Regions from separate parts of the Mesorhizobium sp. M0768 genome, predicted to be linked through region 1. Evidence: riboswitches for the same ligand, from Rfam matches in the RefSeq annotation. Region 1 holds a riboswitch; each other region holds the start of a gene.
What was found. A riboswitch is a leader RNA that binds a small molecule or an ion and turns the genes downstream of it on or off. The one in region 1 is predicted to bind thiamine pyrophosphate.
Positions count from the first base shown of each region.

Region 1 (5,307 bases):
CGAACGCCGCGAAGCCTGTCATCGGCGGCTGCCATTCCCGTGCAATCGATCTGACGATCGAAACCGGAAACATGCCGGGCGTCGGTGCCGAAGTGGAATTTGACACCCATGGCTGCGAGCTTGTCATGAAGTGCTGCCATCGCCTGGCGCGGATCGAGATGGCCCTCATCGGGAAAGAGCAATCCGCGGCGAAAGCGGCCGGCTAAGTCGGGCTCCAGGAGCGCAATTTCGTCTTCGTCGACACGCCGATGGCCCGACGTGCGGCTGGCGAGGCGGTCGAGCTCGCCGGCATCGCGCGGGGCGGCCACGACAAGTGTTCCGCCCCGTGTCACCTGACCCGGCAGCACCGCATCCCACCAGTCGGCAGCGTCACGTCCAAGGTCCAGCACCGGCTGCTCGGCGCTTTCACGCTCGCACCATGGCGCCAGCATGCCGCCGGCGAACCACGACGCATTGCCTCCAAGGCCATGCCGGATCTCGGCGACCGTGACCGTCGCGCCGCGGGCGGCGAGTTCGAAGGCGACGGTGAGGCCGGCGACGCCGGCCCCCTTTATCAGCACCTTCATGACGGCTTACCTGGCTGAGGCGTGAGCGGTGCGCCGGTCTCGTCCGCTGGCACGTAGAGATCGCCGCCCTCGCGGTATTTCGCCGCCATCGCCGCCATGCCCTCTTTCTGTGCCTCGGCGCGGATGTCGTGAGAGATACGCATCGAGCAGAATTTCGGTCCGCACATCGAGCAGAAATGCGCCAGCTTGTGCGCCTCCTTGGGCAAGGTCTGGTCGTGGAAGGACCGTGCGGTTTCGGGGTCGAGCGACAGGTTGAACTGGTCCTCCCAGCGGAACTCGAAGCGCGCGCGGGAAAGGGCGTCATCCCTGACTTTCGCCGCCGGGTGGCCCTTCGCCAGGTCGGCCGCGTGCGCTGCGATCTTGTAGGTGATCACGCCGGTCTTGACGTCATCGCGGTCGGGAAGGCCGAGATGCTCCTTGGGCGTGACGTAGCAGAGCATGGCCGTTCCGAACCAGCCGATCATCGCCGCGCCGATGCCGGAAGTGATGTGGTCGTAGCCCGGCGCGATGTCGGTCGTCAGCGGTCCAAGCGTATAGAACGGCGCCTCGCCACAGACGGCGAGCTGCTTGTCCATGTTCGCCTTGATCTTGTGCATCGGCACGTGGCCGGGCCCCTCGATCATCACCTGGCAATCTTTCGCCCAGGCGATCTGCGTCAGCTCGCCGAGCGTTTCCAGCTCGGCGAATTGCGCCGCGTCGTTGGCATCGGCAATCGAGCCGGGACGAAGGCCGTCGCCGAGCGAGAAGGAGACGTCATAAGCGCGGCAGATGTCGCAGATCTCCGCAAAGTGCTCGTAGAGGAAGCTTTCCCGGTGATGGTGCAGGCACCATTTTGCCATGATCGAGCCGCCGCGCGAGACGATACCCGTGACCCGGTTAACGGTCAGCGGGATGTAATGCAGCCGCACGCCGGCGTGGATGGTGAAATAGTCGACGCCCTGTTCGGCCTGTTCGATCAGCGTGTCGCGGTAAACCTCCCAGGTAAGATCCTCGGCAATGCCGCCGACTTTCTCGAGCGCCTGGTAGAGCGGCACCGTGCCGATCGGCACCGGCGAGTTGCGGACGATCCATTCGCGGATGTTGTGGATGTTGCGGCCGGTCGACAGATCCATCACCGTGTCGGCGCCCCAGCGGATCGCCCACACCATCTTTTCGACCTCTTCAGCCATCGACGATGTGACGGCGGAGTTACCGATATTGGCGTTGATCTTGACCAGGAAATTGCGGCCGATGATCATCGGTTCGCTCTCGGGATGATTGATGTTGGCGGGAATGATCGCGCGTCCGCGCGCCACCTCGTGGCGGACGAATTCAGGCGTGACGAAGTCGGGGATCGCCGCGCCGAAGGCCTCGCCGTCGCGCTCAAGCTTGCCGTGCAGGATCTCGCGACCAAGGTTCTCGCGGATGGCGACGAACTCCATTTCGGGCGTGATGATGCCAGCGCGCGCATAGGCAAGCTGTGTCACCGCCTTGCCGGTCTGGGCCCGGAGTGGCCGGTTGCGGACTGGAAATTCCGGTGTTAGGCGCTCGCCTGCCGCAAACCCATTGTCTTCTGGCCGGACGTGGCGGCCGTCATAGGCTTCGACATCGCCGCGCGCGGTGACCCATTCATGGCGAAGCCGTGCAAGGCCGTTTTCGATGCTGGTTTCGACAGTCGGGTCGGTATAGGGGCCGGACGGATCGTAAGCGGTCACCGGCGGCTCGCCTGCCGTCGGATGGACGGAGATTTCGCGCATCGGCACCCTGAGCTGCGGGTGGATGGTACCGGATTTGTGGATTTTGCGTGAGGCAGGCAGCGGTCCCGTCGAGACGGCGGGGGTGAGGGCATTCATCTTGAGGCTCCTTTGCTCGTTGCATTGGAGACCCAGTTCTGTGCCGGAAGGATGAAAAGACGCTTCTGTCGACCTGCCGAAACAGGACCTCGGGCGTAAACTCCCGCAAAGCGCTTGCACCGTCCCTACGCCAGTATGAACTGGATCAGGTTCAACGGGTCACTGCGCCGCGAAAGCCAGCAGTATCTCAGCCCCTTGCCGGGACTCCCCTGGTGAATGCGTGAGGTTGGACGGGACCGCTCCGGTTTGTCAAGCGCGTTCTGGCCGCGGCTGATCGGCGGCCGGTCAGACCGTGCGGAAAAAATCGTGCATGTCTCGGCGACAAGTCAAGCGTCGGAGATGAAGGCAGGGACAAGGGAATCGCAAACCGTCGGACTAAAAATCGATCCTGATGATCACACCTTCAATGGGCACCAAAGGTTTGCGCGTAGATCGCCTCGATTCTTCCTGCCTCGTCACTGGTCAGCGCGGCGAATTCCTTCTCGCGCGCGCGGTTCGATAGATGGCCATCATTCTGGTGAAGAAAACGGAAGAGCAGATCGGTCAACCGCTCGGGCATGTCGATAAAGGCGTCCACCTGCTGCCGGAACTGATCGTAGCGCTGCAGAAATGCGGTTTCCTCGGGAAGGTCCCGTTCGATCGTCCGCTGAACGCAAGCATAGAGGAATTCGGCGTGCGGGGTTGCATCGAAGAACCGGTAGAAATCACCGGTGTCATTCAGCACCCGGACGTTGAATTGCGGCGTCGGTTCCCATTCCACCAACGGCAGAAGGCGCTGCGAATAGCTCTCGAGCACGCCCCTGTACTCGTTGATCTGGTCCAGGATCGCGGCCGAGACGGGAAAGACCACTCCCGGCGGATTGAAGCCGCGCATGGCAAGGACGTGGTGGATTAGGTAGCGGTGAATGCGGCCGTTTCCGTCCTCGAACGGGTGAATATAGACAAAGCCGAAGGCGAGGATTGCGGCGGCTACGACTGCATCAAGCTTTTGCGCGGGGCCCTGATCGAACGCCGCCATTCCATCGATTAGCCGCGGCAGGTCCTCGGGCCGAGCGCTGATGTGATCGGGCAAGGGCGTACCGTTGTCTCGATCATGCTCACCGACGAAACCTCCTTCTTTTCGGAAGCCAAGTCTTACGAAACGAGCGTCACCAAGTACAATTCTTTGCAGACGCAGCAGCTCATCGCGATCGATCGGCCAGCGGCCGGCTTCGCCGATGGCGCGGCCCCAGCGCTGGATGCGATCTTGCGGCGGGTGCTCGCCCTCGATCGCATAGCTTGATCGCGAGTCTTTGAGCAAAAGAAAGGCGGCGGTCCGAGCAAGGAGGTCGCGCGGCACGTCCGCTACGATTGCCTCCGCGCGCCGCGGTAGTTCAAGGCCGATGAATTTTTCGAGAATCTTGGTGCGGAACACCAGAGGGCAGAACTCACGCGTGCCGGGGAGATTGTCCCTTACGCGATAGCGCGAAGCGGTCTTGTCGGGTCCGGGCCACTGCAGCTCGGGATCGACAACCGGAATGTATCGTCCGGCCTCCGCGTCCGGCAGATCGATACGCGCGTCCCTCAGCCATTCATATAAAAACCAGATGCGGCGGGCATAACTGCCGGTCGGGCTTTCACGGACCAGCGCCTCGATCGGCGCGGGACCGGTCACTTGGAACAGCCGCTTGAGGACGGCAAGGTCCAGTCCCTCGTACTTGAGCGCAAAGGTCAGGTGGCCTTCGAGGGTAGGATTTGGGGCATGGCGGGGGGTCATGATCCGCCAGCCATCCCGTTCGGTAATGCGATGATGCTCGCCAGTGGCGAACAACCTACGGGGCAAGGGCGCGGCGAGCCTGTAGGCTCCGATCAGGGCGCTGTACCCGGCCGGGGTCGCCGTTTCAGGAAGGCGGATTTCCTGAAAAACGGTAACAGGACCTGAAAATTGGTGCTGTTGCACCGCAGGCATGAAACGCGAATCCTTCCATTGAATTTTGGTTTAGTCGGCAAAACCTATGAAAAATGATCCTATCCCATGAAAATTGATGCCACAAGAAAAATTTTCCGAAAACCGATTCTAAAACAGTGCTGAGGTCGATCAAGCAAGAACTCCGCCACCGGCTCAAGGAAGCGACTTCAGACCAAAAAGGTGAGTCCAGGAACCGCCATTCGCCCGTCTTAGTCACGAGGCCGGCACGGATGGCCCGCCTTACGTCGAGCCGGATTGCTCGAGCGCGCCGTTCGGGGCTCACTCATAGAGCGCTCTGGTGCGCGATCGATAGCCGCGATCACGCTTGCGACTGATCTTGGTGACGTGGCGGCGTCGGAGTAGAAAAGTGATGCAGGATCTCGGTGGGGTCGTGTGTGTGTGACCTGAAGTGAGTTCTCTGCGGTATGGGGGGCGGCACGCAGCGCGCGTCTTCTCGGCAAACAGATCGACGAAGCGGCACCGAAGGGAAGTTCCTGGCATTCATTCTCGCCATCGCTGCCCCAATTTGCCGATCGGACTGCCGATCGATCTCGCCCAATACTTTGCGCGCGCAACGGCCGAAGCCGAACTGGGCGGCACCTGCTCATTCGGGAGCTGACTCATGCTTGGTGCCCGAGAGAGCTGTGCCTGATCGAATGCGTGAAATCGTAGCTCGGAGTGGAGAGGCTGACGCGGTCATCTGTCACCCGCCTTCGGGCTGTAACGGAAAGCGCGACATCGTCTCCAATGCTCGTTCCCCACGTCGAGGGGCCCAGCGGCTTGGCTACGGGGGGGACTGTCAGCTAGTGGCCGCTGGGCCTTGACGACCAGCGACCCTAAGAGGAGGCCCTGTGCTGGCTGACGAAAACTTGCGAGCAAAGCCACGGAAAAGCATCATTCGAACGAACTCTTTCGTCGAGACGAGGAGGGCAGTGAGGCGGTAGCCGCCGCTTTGAAGCTC
Region 1 is NZ_JAMYPD010000015.1:20,876-26,182, reverse strand. Features, by position in the region: gene thiO (glycine oxidase ThiO) at 1-566, opposite strand, end outside; gene thiC (phosphomethylpyrimidine synthase ThiC) at 563-2,398, opposite strand; TPP riboswitch at 2,503-2,619, opposite strand; gene NKI08_RS19385 (Fic family protein) at 2,802-4,346, opposite strand.

Region 2 (5,307 bases), on a different contig from region 1:
CGAGCGACAGCGCCATGGCGAACGCGAAGCCGGTGGCGAGCGGCCGCCGCAGCGACGGCCAGTCGACCAGCCGCAACCGGTTCCAGCCCGAGATGCCAAGCTGTGCGCAGAGCCGTTCGTGGCGTTCGCTCGCCGCGTCATAGGCAGGGCGGATGGCGCGGATGGCGAACGGCATCGCCATCACTGCATTGACCGCAACGACCATGACAGGGGCGATCGCAAAGACATCGCCGACGGTGCGCAGGAGCAAGAACCAGCCGGCACCGATGACGATGGGCGGCACCACCAGGACGAACCCCGCACCGGTGTCGGCCAGGTGTTCGAGCAGCGTCCTCCTGCCGCTCCGCCGGGTGAGCGCCAGCGCCCGGCGCGCCATCACCAGCGACAGCGACAACGCCACAGAGAGCAGCGCCGACAGGAGGGAGAGCACGGCACTGGTCGCCGTCGCTTGCCGCACCGCGCTCTCGCCGGCCAGGCGGCCGAGATCGGCGCCAAGCCCGGCTGCCAGCGTGGCCGCCATCGGCCCGGCGACAAACAGCAGTGCGAGCCCGATCGCCAGCGCGTTCAGCACGGTCTCGGCCGCACCGGCTGAAAAATACCGGCGCGGCGCCACCGGCAGATTGGCGTCGCCGGTCATATTGGCGCCAAGCCGCGTCAAGGCCAGCACGACGACGAAGGTCAGGGCAATCTGCAGCAAGGTCAGCGTCACCGCCCGCGCCGGGTCGAAGTCGAAACGCAGCGCCTGGTAGATGGCAACCTCCAGCGTCGTCGCGCGCGGCCCGCCGCCGAGCGTAAGCACGATGGTGAAGGAGGTGATGCACAGCATGAAAACGAGCCCGGCAACGCCCGGCAGGGCCGCACGCAACGGCGGCCATTCGATCAGCCGGAAGGCCGGCGCAGCCCCCATGCCAAGCTGGCTCGCCAGCCGCCATTGGTTAGCCGGCACGGTCTGCAACGCCTCCAGGAACAGCCGCGTCGCCAGCGGCAGGTTGAAGAAGACATGGGCAACGAGTATGCCCGACAGGCCATAGATGCCGGGCCAGCTCTGGCCGCCTAGCGCGCCCAGCGTGCCGGCAAAATAGCCGGCGCGGCCATAGAGCGCCAAGACACCGAGTGCGGCAACAATGGCCGGCAGCGCCAGTGGCACGGCGAAAAGCTGGAGGATGAAGCCTCGCCCGAAAAAACGCGGATGCCGCGACAGGGCGCGCGCGACGAACAGCGCCGGTGCAACGGAGAGCAGGGTCGACAGCAGAGCCTGCCAGAGCGTGAAACGGACGACGCGCAAGAGATAGGAATCGAAAGCGGAGGCGGCGCCGGACAGGTCGCGTGTGGCTTCGACGACGAGCCCGGCGAATGCACCGCCGATCAGCAGCGCGATGGCGGCGAGCGCGACGATGCCGGCAGTGACGCGGGGATCGGCCGGATGACGCGTAGGCATGTCGCGCTACCCGACACTACGACAGGCGTAGATCGAAGGAAATACCTGGCAAAGGCCGAGCCCACCCCTCTCTGGCCTGCCGGCCATCTCCCCCTCAAGGGGGGAGATTGCGCACTCAGCCGCCTTCGCCAATCTCACAAGTGGCAGGACGAGGAGAGGCGACAAAGCTGCCGATCTCCCCCTTGAGGGCAGGGCTATCGCATTTGGATTCTTACGAAGTTGGACCCCCACCCTAACCCTCCCCACAAGGGGGAGGGAACGCTGCCGCATGCCCTTACTTCCCCTTTTGGCGCCGAAAGGCAGACAATTTGCCGAGGTCAGTGCCAACGGAAGTCTCCCTCCCCCTTGTGGGGAGGGGTTAGGGGTGGGGGTACGTCGTAGAGCGAAAGCCTCGGCGTTCCATCTGCGATAGCCGTGCCCTTGAGGGGGAGATGGCCGGCAGGCCGGAGGGGGGTGGCTTGGCGCAAACATCCGACGAGGCTTGAGCCCTACCTGCTCATCGCCGCAAGCCACTCATCGACCCAGGCCTTGCGGTTGGCCGCGACGTCTTCCGGGCTGAACAGCAAGGTCTTGGTCGGCTTGACCAGCTTGTCGAACGCCGGGTTGAGCGGCTTGTCGGTTTTGCCGGCCGGGAACATCCAGTTGGTTTCGGGAATGACATCCTGGAATTTCGGTCCGGTCATGAAGGCAATGAACTTTTCCGCCAGCGGGTTCTTCGCGCCCTTGGTGGTGATCCCCGCAACCTCGATCTGCAGATATTCGCCCTCCTCGAAGGACGCCGCCTGGTAGCGCTCGGTGTTTTCGGCGACCATGTGGTAGGCCGGCGAGGTGGTGTAGGACAGCACCATCGGCGCCTCGCCCTTGGTGAACAGGCCGTAGGCCTCGCTCCAGCCCGGCGTTACCGTCAGCACCTTCGCCTTGAGTTTGGCCCAGGCTTCCGGCGCCTTGTCGCCATAGACCGACTTGACCCACAGCAGCAGGCCAAGGCCCGGCGTCGAGGTGCGCGGATCCTGGATGACGATCTTCTCTCCGGCATCGCCCTCGACCAATTCCCTGAGGCTCTTCGGCGGGCTCTTCAGTTTTTCGGTGTCGTAGACGACGGCGAAATAGCCATAGTCGAACGGCACGAAAATATCGTCGCTCCAGCCGCCCGGTACATTGACGCCCGAGACGGCGCCGTGCGGCGAAAACAGGCCGGTTGCCTTGGCGTCGGCGGTTAAGTTGGTATCGAGGCCAAGTACGATATCGGCCTTGGTCGCGGCGCCTTCCAGCTTCACACGGTTGAGCAGCGCCACGCCGTCGGCGACCGAGACGAATTCGACGACGCAACTGCATTCGGCCTCGAAGGCCTTCTTCACTGCCGGTCCCGGACCCCAATCGGCGGTGAAGCTTTCATAGGTATAGACCGTCAGTCTATCCTGTGCCGATGCCTGCCCTGGCAGGGCGAGCGCGGATGCCGCAACCAGGACAATTGAGACAAGAGAGTGGAAAAAACTGCGCATCGGCGCCTCCTTCGTTCGCGTTGAAAGGAATTGAGGCGTCGGGCTGTCCGAAACGTCTAATCCCTCCGCCGGTACAAACCGGATCAGGTTCAGCGGGTTGGCAGTCTTGCCTCTCAGCCGGTCCGCGAAGATCGCGTCCGGCACCCCGTTAGAGCGTTGCGACACATAGGCCCGGCCGAAGTGCTGCGCAAGCGGAAGTTTGCCGGACATCCAAAGCCCAGCCTTCCGTTTCGTCTGCCGTTTCATCTTCCGTTTCCGGGGCAGGGCTGGTAAGGGCCACGAGATATGAGCACATTCACCATCCTGCTTGGCGGCGATCTCATCCGCACGCCGCTGCTCGACCGCCAGGTCGAAGGCTCGCGCGTCATCGCCGCCGACGCCGGCATCGGCCATGCCCGTATGCTGGGCCTGAGGCCGGAACTCTGGGTCGGCGATTTCGATTCGGTGCCTGCCGAGTTGCCGGAGGATCTGGCCGCCGTGCCACGGCAGGTGTTTCCTGCCGAAAAAGACAAGACCGACGGTGAACTCGCTATCGCCGCCGCGCTCGAACGCGGTGCGACCAGCCTTGTGCTCGCAGGCGCCTTCGGCGGCAAACGTACCGACCACATCTTCCTGCATCTGGCGCTGAGCGTCCGGCTGGCGGAAGGCGGGACGGAAGTGCTTTTGACCAGCGGCGCACAGGAAGGCATTCCCTTGCTGCCGGGAAAGACTGGCTTCGACTATGCCGACGGCACGCTGTTTTCGGTGCTCGGCTTCTCCGATCTCGCCGGCCTGAGCGTCACCGGCGCCAAATGGCCGCTCGACCATGTCGAGGTTGCGTTCGGCTCGTCGCTGACCATTTCCAACGAGGTCAATGGCCGGCTCGAAATCGCGCTGGCCAGCGGCCGCGCGCTGCTGCTCGCGCATCCCTACCCTCTTCCGGAAAGCTGAGCCCAGAAAGCTGATATGGCGCCGCCACTTCTCAATCTCGACGGGATAAAGCTGACCTTTGGCGGCACGCCGTTGCTCGACGGTGCCGCCCTGACGGCCTCGGCTGGCGACAAGATCGCCCTGGTCGGCCGCAACGGCTCTGGTAAGTCGACGCTCCTCAAGATCGCCGCCGGGCTGATCGAACCGCAGGATGGCGAAGTCTTCCGCCAGCCCTCGGCAACCGTGCGCTACTTGCCGCAAATGCCCGACATGGACGGTTTTGCGACCGTCCGCGCCTATGTCGAGGCGGGGCTCGGGCCCGCCGACGATCCCTACCGCGCCACCTATCTGATGGAGCATCTCGGCCTGACCGGCGAGGAACGGCCGAACGACCTTTCCGGCGGCGAGGCGCGGCGCGCCGCCCTCGCCCGCGTCATGGCGCCGGAGCCCGACATTCTCCTCCTCGATGAGCCGACCAATCATCTTGACCTTTCGGTCATCGAATGGCTGGAGGAGGAGCTTGCCCGCACCTCCTCGGCACTGGTCGTCATCTCGCATGACCGCCGTTTTCTCGAGCGCGTGTCACGCGCCACAATCTGGCTCGACCGCGGCCAGACCCGCCGTCTCGACAAGGGCTTTGGCTATTTCGAGGAATGGCGCGACACGGTGCTGGAGGAGGAAGAGCGCGAGCAGCACAAGCTCGGTCGCCAGATCGTGCGCGAGGAGCACTGGCTGCGCTATGGCGTGACAGCGCGGCGCAAGCGCAACATGCGCCGGCTCGGTGAGTTGCAGACCATGCGCCAGCGCTTTCGTGGTCATCGCGGCGCCGAGGGTGCGGCGACGATGACAGCCAGCGACGCCGCCGAATCCGGCAAGCTGGTGATCGAAGCCAAGAACATCGAGAAGACCTTTGGCGATCTGACCGTGGTCAAGGGATTCTCGACCCGAATCCAGCGCGGCGATCGCGTCGGTCTGGTCGGGCCGAACGGCGCCGGCAAGACGACGCTGTTGAAGATGCTGACCGGCGAATTGAAGCCGGACGCGGGCACGGTGCGGCTCGGCACAAATCTGGAGATCGCCACGCTCGACCAGAAGCGCGAAGCCGTCGACCCGCAGGAGACATTGGCGCAGTATCTCACCGACGGGCGCGGCGAGAACCTCGTCATCAATGGCGAGCAGCGCCACGTCGTCTCTTACATGAAAGACTTCCTGTTCAAGCCGGAACAGGCGCGCACGCCGGTGCGCGAGCTTTCGGGCGGCGAGCGGGCGCGGCTGATCCTCGCCCGCGTTTTGGCGCGGCCGGCAAACCTGCTTGTGCTCGACGAGCCGACCAACGACCTCGACATGGAGACGCTGGAGCTGCTGCAGGAATTGGTCGCCGGCTTTGCCGGCACGGTGATCCTGGTCAGCCACGATCGCGATTTCCTCGACCGCACCGTGACCAGCATCATCGCGCCG
Region 2 is NZ_JAMYPD010000004.1:322,215-327,521, forward strand. Features, by position in the region: gene thiP (thiamine/thiamine pyrophosphate ABC transporter permease) at 1-1,438, opposite strand, end outside; gene thiB (thiamine ABC transporter substrate binding subunit) at 1,927-2,940, opposite strand; TPP riboswitch at 2,984-3,098, opposite strand; gene NKI08_RS08260 (thiamine diphosphokinase) at 3,226-3,870, shown strand; gene NKI08_RS08265 (ABC-F family ATP-binding cassette domain-containing protein) at 3,886-5,307, shown strand, end outside.
Region 2: linked by a shared signal. The riboswitch ahead of thiB (thiamine ABC transporter substrate binding subunit) and the one ahead of thiC (phosphomethylpyrimidine synthase ThiC) in region 1 are both predicted to bind thiamine pyrophosphate.

Region 3 (5,307 bases), on a different contig from region 1:
TTCGAACTGTTGAATGCCCAGCCGGTCCGCAATTCTCAACACCGCTGACCGGTCGAGAAAGGCATGTTCCGGATCGGGCTCGAAGGTGAAGGCCAGTTCGTGTCCGCGCCGAACGATATTGCGTATGCGGCCGTGCCGGACCACGCGCGCGTGCGGGCCTCCCGCCCCGACTTCGTACATCAACAGCGCCGGGATTTCCTCCAGCCGGCGCAATGTTTCAGGGCGCGCGAGGTCGATAGCCTCGGCCTCGGCGCCGCTATATTCCTTGAACCGGGCAATGGTTGACGTGAACGGCGGCGTTTCCCACCACTCGCCGCGGCCCGAGACAAGCAAGTTAAACATGGCACACCACCGACCTCACGCCGCCTTCTCCATAGACCACTTCACCCGTTCGGCGAGAAAGGCGGCGAATGTTTTCACATTCATATTGCCGCTCGCCTCCTCCAGCCCTGCGAGGTAGGCCTTCCGGTCATCGACTCTGACGACTGTCCAGGGGTAACCGCCTGAAGCCAGCATCGCGTTCATGAGGAACCGCGCCATCCGTCCGTTGCCGTCCGGATAGGGGTGCACATAGCCCACAAGCCAATGCCCCAGCACGGCACGCACGGAGGCCTCCTTCTCCGCCTCCAGCAGGTCGAACAGCTCATTCATACCATCGGCCACCGCTCCGGTACGCGGCGGCACGTGCTGCGAGCCGCGCAGGTACACAGGGTGATTGCGATATCCCGCAAGCGCGCTGGCTTTGAGGATGCCGGCGGTCACTGACGGCGCGAACAGCTCCCGGTACCACTCCCGGTGAGTGTCCCGCGTCAACGCGCCGGCTGGCTTGCCGTTGATGATCGCGGCAACAGAGTCTTTGACCTTCTGGAATGCGAGGTAGTAGCCACGCGCGGCAAGCGCATCCCGGTTCTTGCGGTCCTCTTCATCAATCTCCGGATTCCAGCTCCCCTCGCGCACCCGGTCGATGAGTTCCGGGGTGACGCTGTACCCTTCTATCGACAGCGAATGGTAGGCGTCGCTTTCGTAGATATCCTCGACGAACTTCATATAGGCGTCTTTGTCGGACGGCAGTCCGGGTGCCTTCGGGAATATCTCGATGATGGCTTCGCGCTGCGATTGCCAGATCGCGCGCAGGCGGGCGACCAACGGCGGTACGCCCGCCGCAATGGTTGTCACTCCAATTTGTCCCGCGAACGGATCGGATTCGCGCACGTCATAGCCGGCGGCTTTGAAGGCGGCCACGATTTCATCGGCAAAGGAGTCGCGTCCTACGCGACGGAAGGCCCCCGCAAGCCGTCCCGCCACGGCGGAATGGCCGCCATCAAGCAGCAGGGCCAGAACGGTTGATACGTCGCGCACCGACGCCATGGCGATCTGCATCTCGATAGGGGCGCGCTGGAAGAACGCTTCCGGCACCCGGGTAAGGGCGGCCTCGACAGTGAACACGCGCTGGCCGTTTTTCTCTGTCAGTTCGGCCGGCATCTCCTTGACCTTGAGGTCATAGAGCGAAGTGCCGAACAGCAGGTCGATTTTGTTATTCGTGCCTTTGGGGGTGTTCACCACCACCTGAGGCGGAATAGTGGGCGCTTCCGCGTGCAGAAGCAGCGACTGCTCCGGTGACAGGAACCAGTCCTTGCCGAACCGATCATTGCAGTAAAGGGAGCAGAACTCCCAGAAGCTCGCGTACCAGGGGGTGGTGTCTTGCTGCTGTGCCTGCGGGCCGGTCGACATGAGCCAGCCTTTGATAACATCGCGCAGGAACCCGTTCTGCAGCAGCCGCTCCCGGTGGACGCGGGTCAGCTCATCTGATTTGAATATGCGCCGCCCACCCTCCTGCAGCTCTTTGAGGACGGCCAGTGATACAGCGAGTTTTTCATGGGGCTTGGCCATGGCCGTGCCTTTGCAACTTTTTTAGAGCTGTGCGATTACAAGTATATAGTGCTGATAGGCGACAAGTCAATGATGCTGTGGAGTTGCAAGTTTTTTAAGTCGTGCGATAACAAGTTTTTTATGCGATAATCGGCAAGTGCGATCGTTTCCGTAGCCGCGCGAAGGATCGTTACCCGGATGGGCCGAGACCCAGCTCCCTCTTCTCGGACGAATTCCGGCGTGACGAAATCGGGAATGGCTGCGCCGAAGCTTTCGCCGTCGCGCTGCAGCTTGCCTCGAAGGATCTCGCGGCCGAGGTTCTCGCGGATGGCGACGAATTCCATTTCGGGGGTGATGATGCCGGTGCGCGCATACGCAAGCTGGGTCACTGCCTTGCCCGACCTGGCCCTGAGCGGCCGGTTGCGCACGGGAAATTCCGGCGTCAGGCGTTCGCCCGCTGCGAATCCATTATCTTCCGGCCGGACATGGCGGCCTTCATAGGCCTCGACATCGCCGCGCGCCAAGATCCACTCGTGGCGAAGCCGGGCAAAGCCCTTGTCGATGCTGGTTTCGACAGTCGGGTCGGTATAGGGGCCGGACGGATCGTAGACGGTGACGGGCGGTTCGCCGGCCGTCGGGTGGACGGAGATTTCGCGCATCGGCACTTTGATGTGCGGATAGAGGACGCCGGACCTATGGATTTTCCGTGAGGCAGGCAGCGGTCCCGTCGAGACGGCGGGGCTGAGGGCATTCATGTTGAGGCTCCTTTGCTCGTTGCATTGGAAACCCAGTTCTGTGCCGGGAGGATGAAAAGTCGCTTCTGTCGACCTGCCGAAACAGCACCTCGGGCGTAAACTCCCGCAAAGCGCTTGCACCGTCCCTACGCCAGTATGAACTGGATCAGGTTCAACGGGTCACTGCGCCGCGAAAGCCAGCAGTATCTCAGCCCCTTGCCGGGACTCCCCTGGTGAATGCCTCAAATTGAGCGGGCCGGAACTATCTCGTCAAGCGCATTCGGCCCGCGCCGGTGATCGTCGGGCGATCGTCTCGGCCAGGCGCAAGATCGGATGGAGCGTCGCCTGAGAATCGTCTGTTCCTCGATCAGCCTCGCTTATGCTCTGGAGCTTGTTCTCTCGCGCCCGAATTTCCGCGGGGATGGCTGAACGGAGGCGATCCATTTGCGATTTTCAAGTGCGTCGGGCCGCACCCCCACAATCGCTCAACAAGTCGAACACGTCCTGACCCGACTGGGCCTTCAAGTTCGGACCTGAAACCTGGCCGGGTACTGCTGGATGGCAGGGTCCGTCAAGCGGGCGGAAGGGATGAGGAAATGAAAGAGCTGCAGATCAAAACACAGCGATGAATATCGCCTGCGCGATCATCCGGACCAGATCTGATATGAAACATCGTCCGGCCCCGAGATCGAGGCTCCAATCTCGTGAGGTTCCATGCGACGTTCTCTTGGAGTGTTGCGGGATTGGTCCGCTCAACCGGATCTCGGAGCTCAACCCTTTCATCCGTTAGAATGAGCGTTCGAAACGCAGGATTCCGCCGACACTGCTCTTCTTGTTGGCGTTGGTCCAATTCACGTTGGAAGCGTCCAGCTTGCCGACGGCGAAGTTACCGTATCGGCCATAGTCGAGTTCCGCCGTAACTGTGAGATCTGGAAGAAACGCATAAGCGACGTTTGCAGCGACACCATGGTTCTTGAGCTGATCACCGGAGAGCTGAAGCTTGAACGAAGTTGTCTCGTTGAGCTCGTAAGCGGCGCCAGCCCAGAAAGCCCAGTTCCCGCCCCAAATCTTATAGAAGCCGCGACCATGAGCGTCGATCGCGTTCGTGGAGTCGTCGTTCAGCTTGCCCCTGGAACCGTAGCCGAACATTCCGAACAGCAACAGTTTGTTGGTGACATTGATGTCGACACGGACCTTGGCGGCCACCGATTCGTAGTTGCTATCGTAAGCGGCAACGCCGGTGATCGCGCCCCAGCCATGTGTGTATTTCAAGCCGCCGACTACGTGCGGAGCGTAGCTGTCGATTGTGCCGACCACGCCCGAGCCTTCTTCGAGCGAAACCACGGCCGAAAAGCCGTTCCCGACGTCGAAGTAATACTGAACCACATTGGTATCGAAAGGGCCGTACGGAACCGGCGTCTGGTTGAGTACGTCACCCGCGCCGCCAATAAACATGTCGAAGGCCGACCAGTCCTTACCAACTCGGAGGCCACCAAGCTGAATCCAGGCGAAATTCAAAGTGCTGTCTCCGTTGAAGGCATAGGGCCGAGAACTGTCCGAAACCGAAGCGCCGCGGTTGCCGAAGTTCATGCGGGTTTCGGTGTAGGTCTTCAACGTGCCGAGTTCGGTCTCCTGGCCGGTCCAAGTTTTCAATGTGAAGCGCGTGTTGTTTTGCCATGTGCCCTGATCCTCACCAGTCCTCACATCCGAGGTTCTTGCGTGATCAACCAATCCGACATGGCCCAAGCCGACGTCGTAACGGACATAGCCGCCGATGCGCACGCAGGTCTCAGTGCCTGAAATGTAGACGTAGCCCGAGCCGTAGACGTCGCAGACTTTAACGTACTCAGTCGGGTCAGGCTCGGCAACGGCGGTCACGGCGCGAGCGTCGGAAACGGCAATCAGTGCCGCAGTTGAGCCGAGGAGGAGGCTCCTAATGTTCATTGTTGATCTCCGTTCAAAGAGTAAAAGGAATGGACGTCAGTGATGAACTATTGCTAAGGAAACAGTCGATAACGATGCGCATTGAGTTGAATTTGAGCAGTTTTGATGCGCTCGTCACGCCAGATATTCATCAGAAATTGAGAATATGATTGGGTGTTATTGTTACAAATATGCGATTGTTATTACAAATATAATAATCGCCGAAACGACGCCATCCAACATTTCTGTACAAATCATCCCCGTCATCTCCGCTAGTTGTGGGCGGGCCGTCACAAAGGCTTCTACTGCAAATGACGTGCCATCCTGACCACGCAGCTGCGGCTTGAAGCTCAAGTGTGCCGGCGGACCTTGGTTCGCTCTTCCTTCCTTTTTGCCTTGCGGATCAACCCAAGCACGAACGGCAAACGTTTCCGCTACGGTTCGTCTGTTCGCTTCGCGACAGTTTCGTTCAATCGCGACAGCTTTGTTTGCTGTGAGCCCCGACGTTCAGACATCATGCGGCGGCACCGCTCGGTACGACGCCGTCATTTTGGCGAGCGCGATGATCGGTAATCACGCGCTGAACGCGCAGCCTTGCCTCCACCACGGAGTCAGTAGGCGCGCCGGCCTTGGCATTGCGGCCGACCTGACGGTCGCGTCGAGCAGCCTCTCGTCCTGATAGACGGCGCGCCACAGCTAATGCTTCTTGCCAGCAATTCACACAACGAGCTCATCGAGATGCCAGAGATCACTATGGGGCTGCGCTAGCTGGCGAGCAAAG
Region 3 is NZ_JAMYPD010000025.1:15,792-21,098, reverse strand. Features, by position in the region: gene NKI08_RS25770 (prenyltransferase/squalene oxidase repeat-containing protein) at 1-342, opposite strand, end outside; gene NKI08_RS25765 (Fic family protein) at 358-1,890, opposite strand; partial or broken gene NKI08_RS25760 (phosphomethylpyrimidine synthase ThiC) at 2,067-2,624, opposite strand; TPP riboswitch at 2,729-2,845, opposite strand; gene NKI08_RS25755 (porin) at 3,390-4,547, opposite strand.
Region 3: linked by a shared signal. The riboswitch ahead of NKI08_RS25760 (phosphomethylpyrimidine synthase ThiC) and the one ahead of thiC (phosphomethylpyrimidine synthase ThiC) in region 1 are both predicted to bind thiamine pyrophosphate.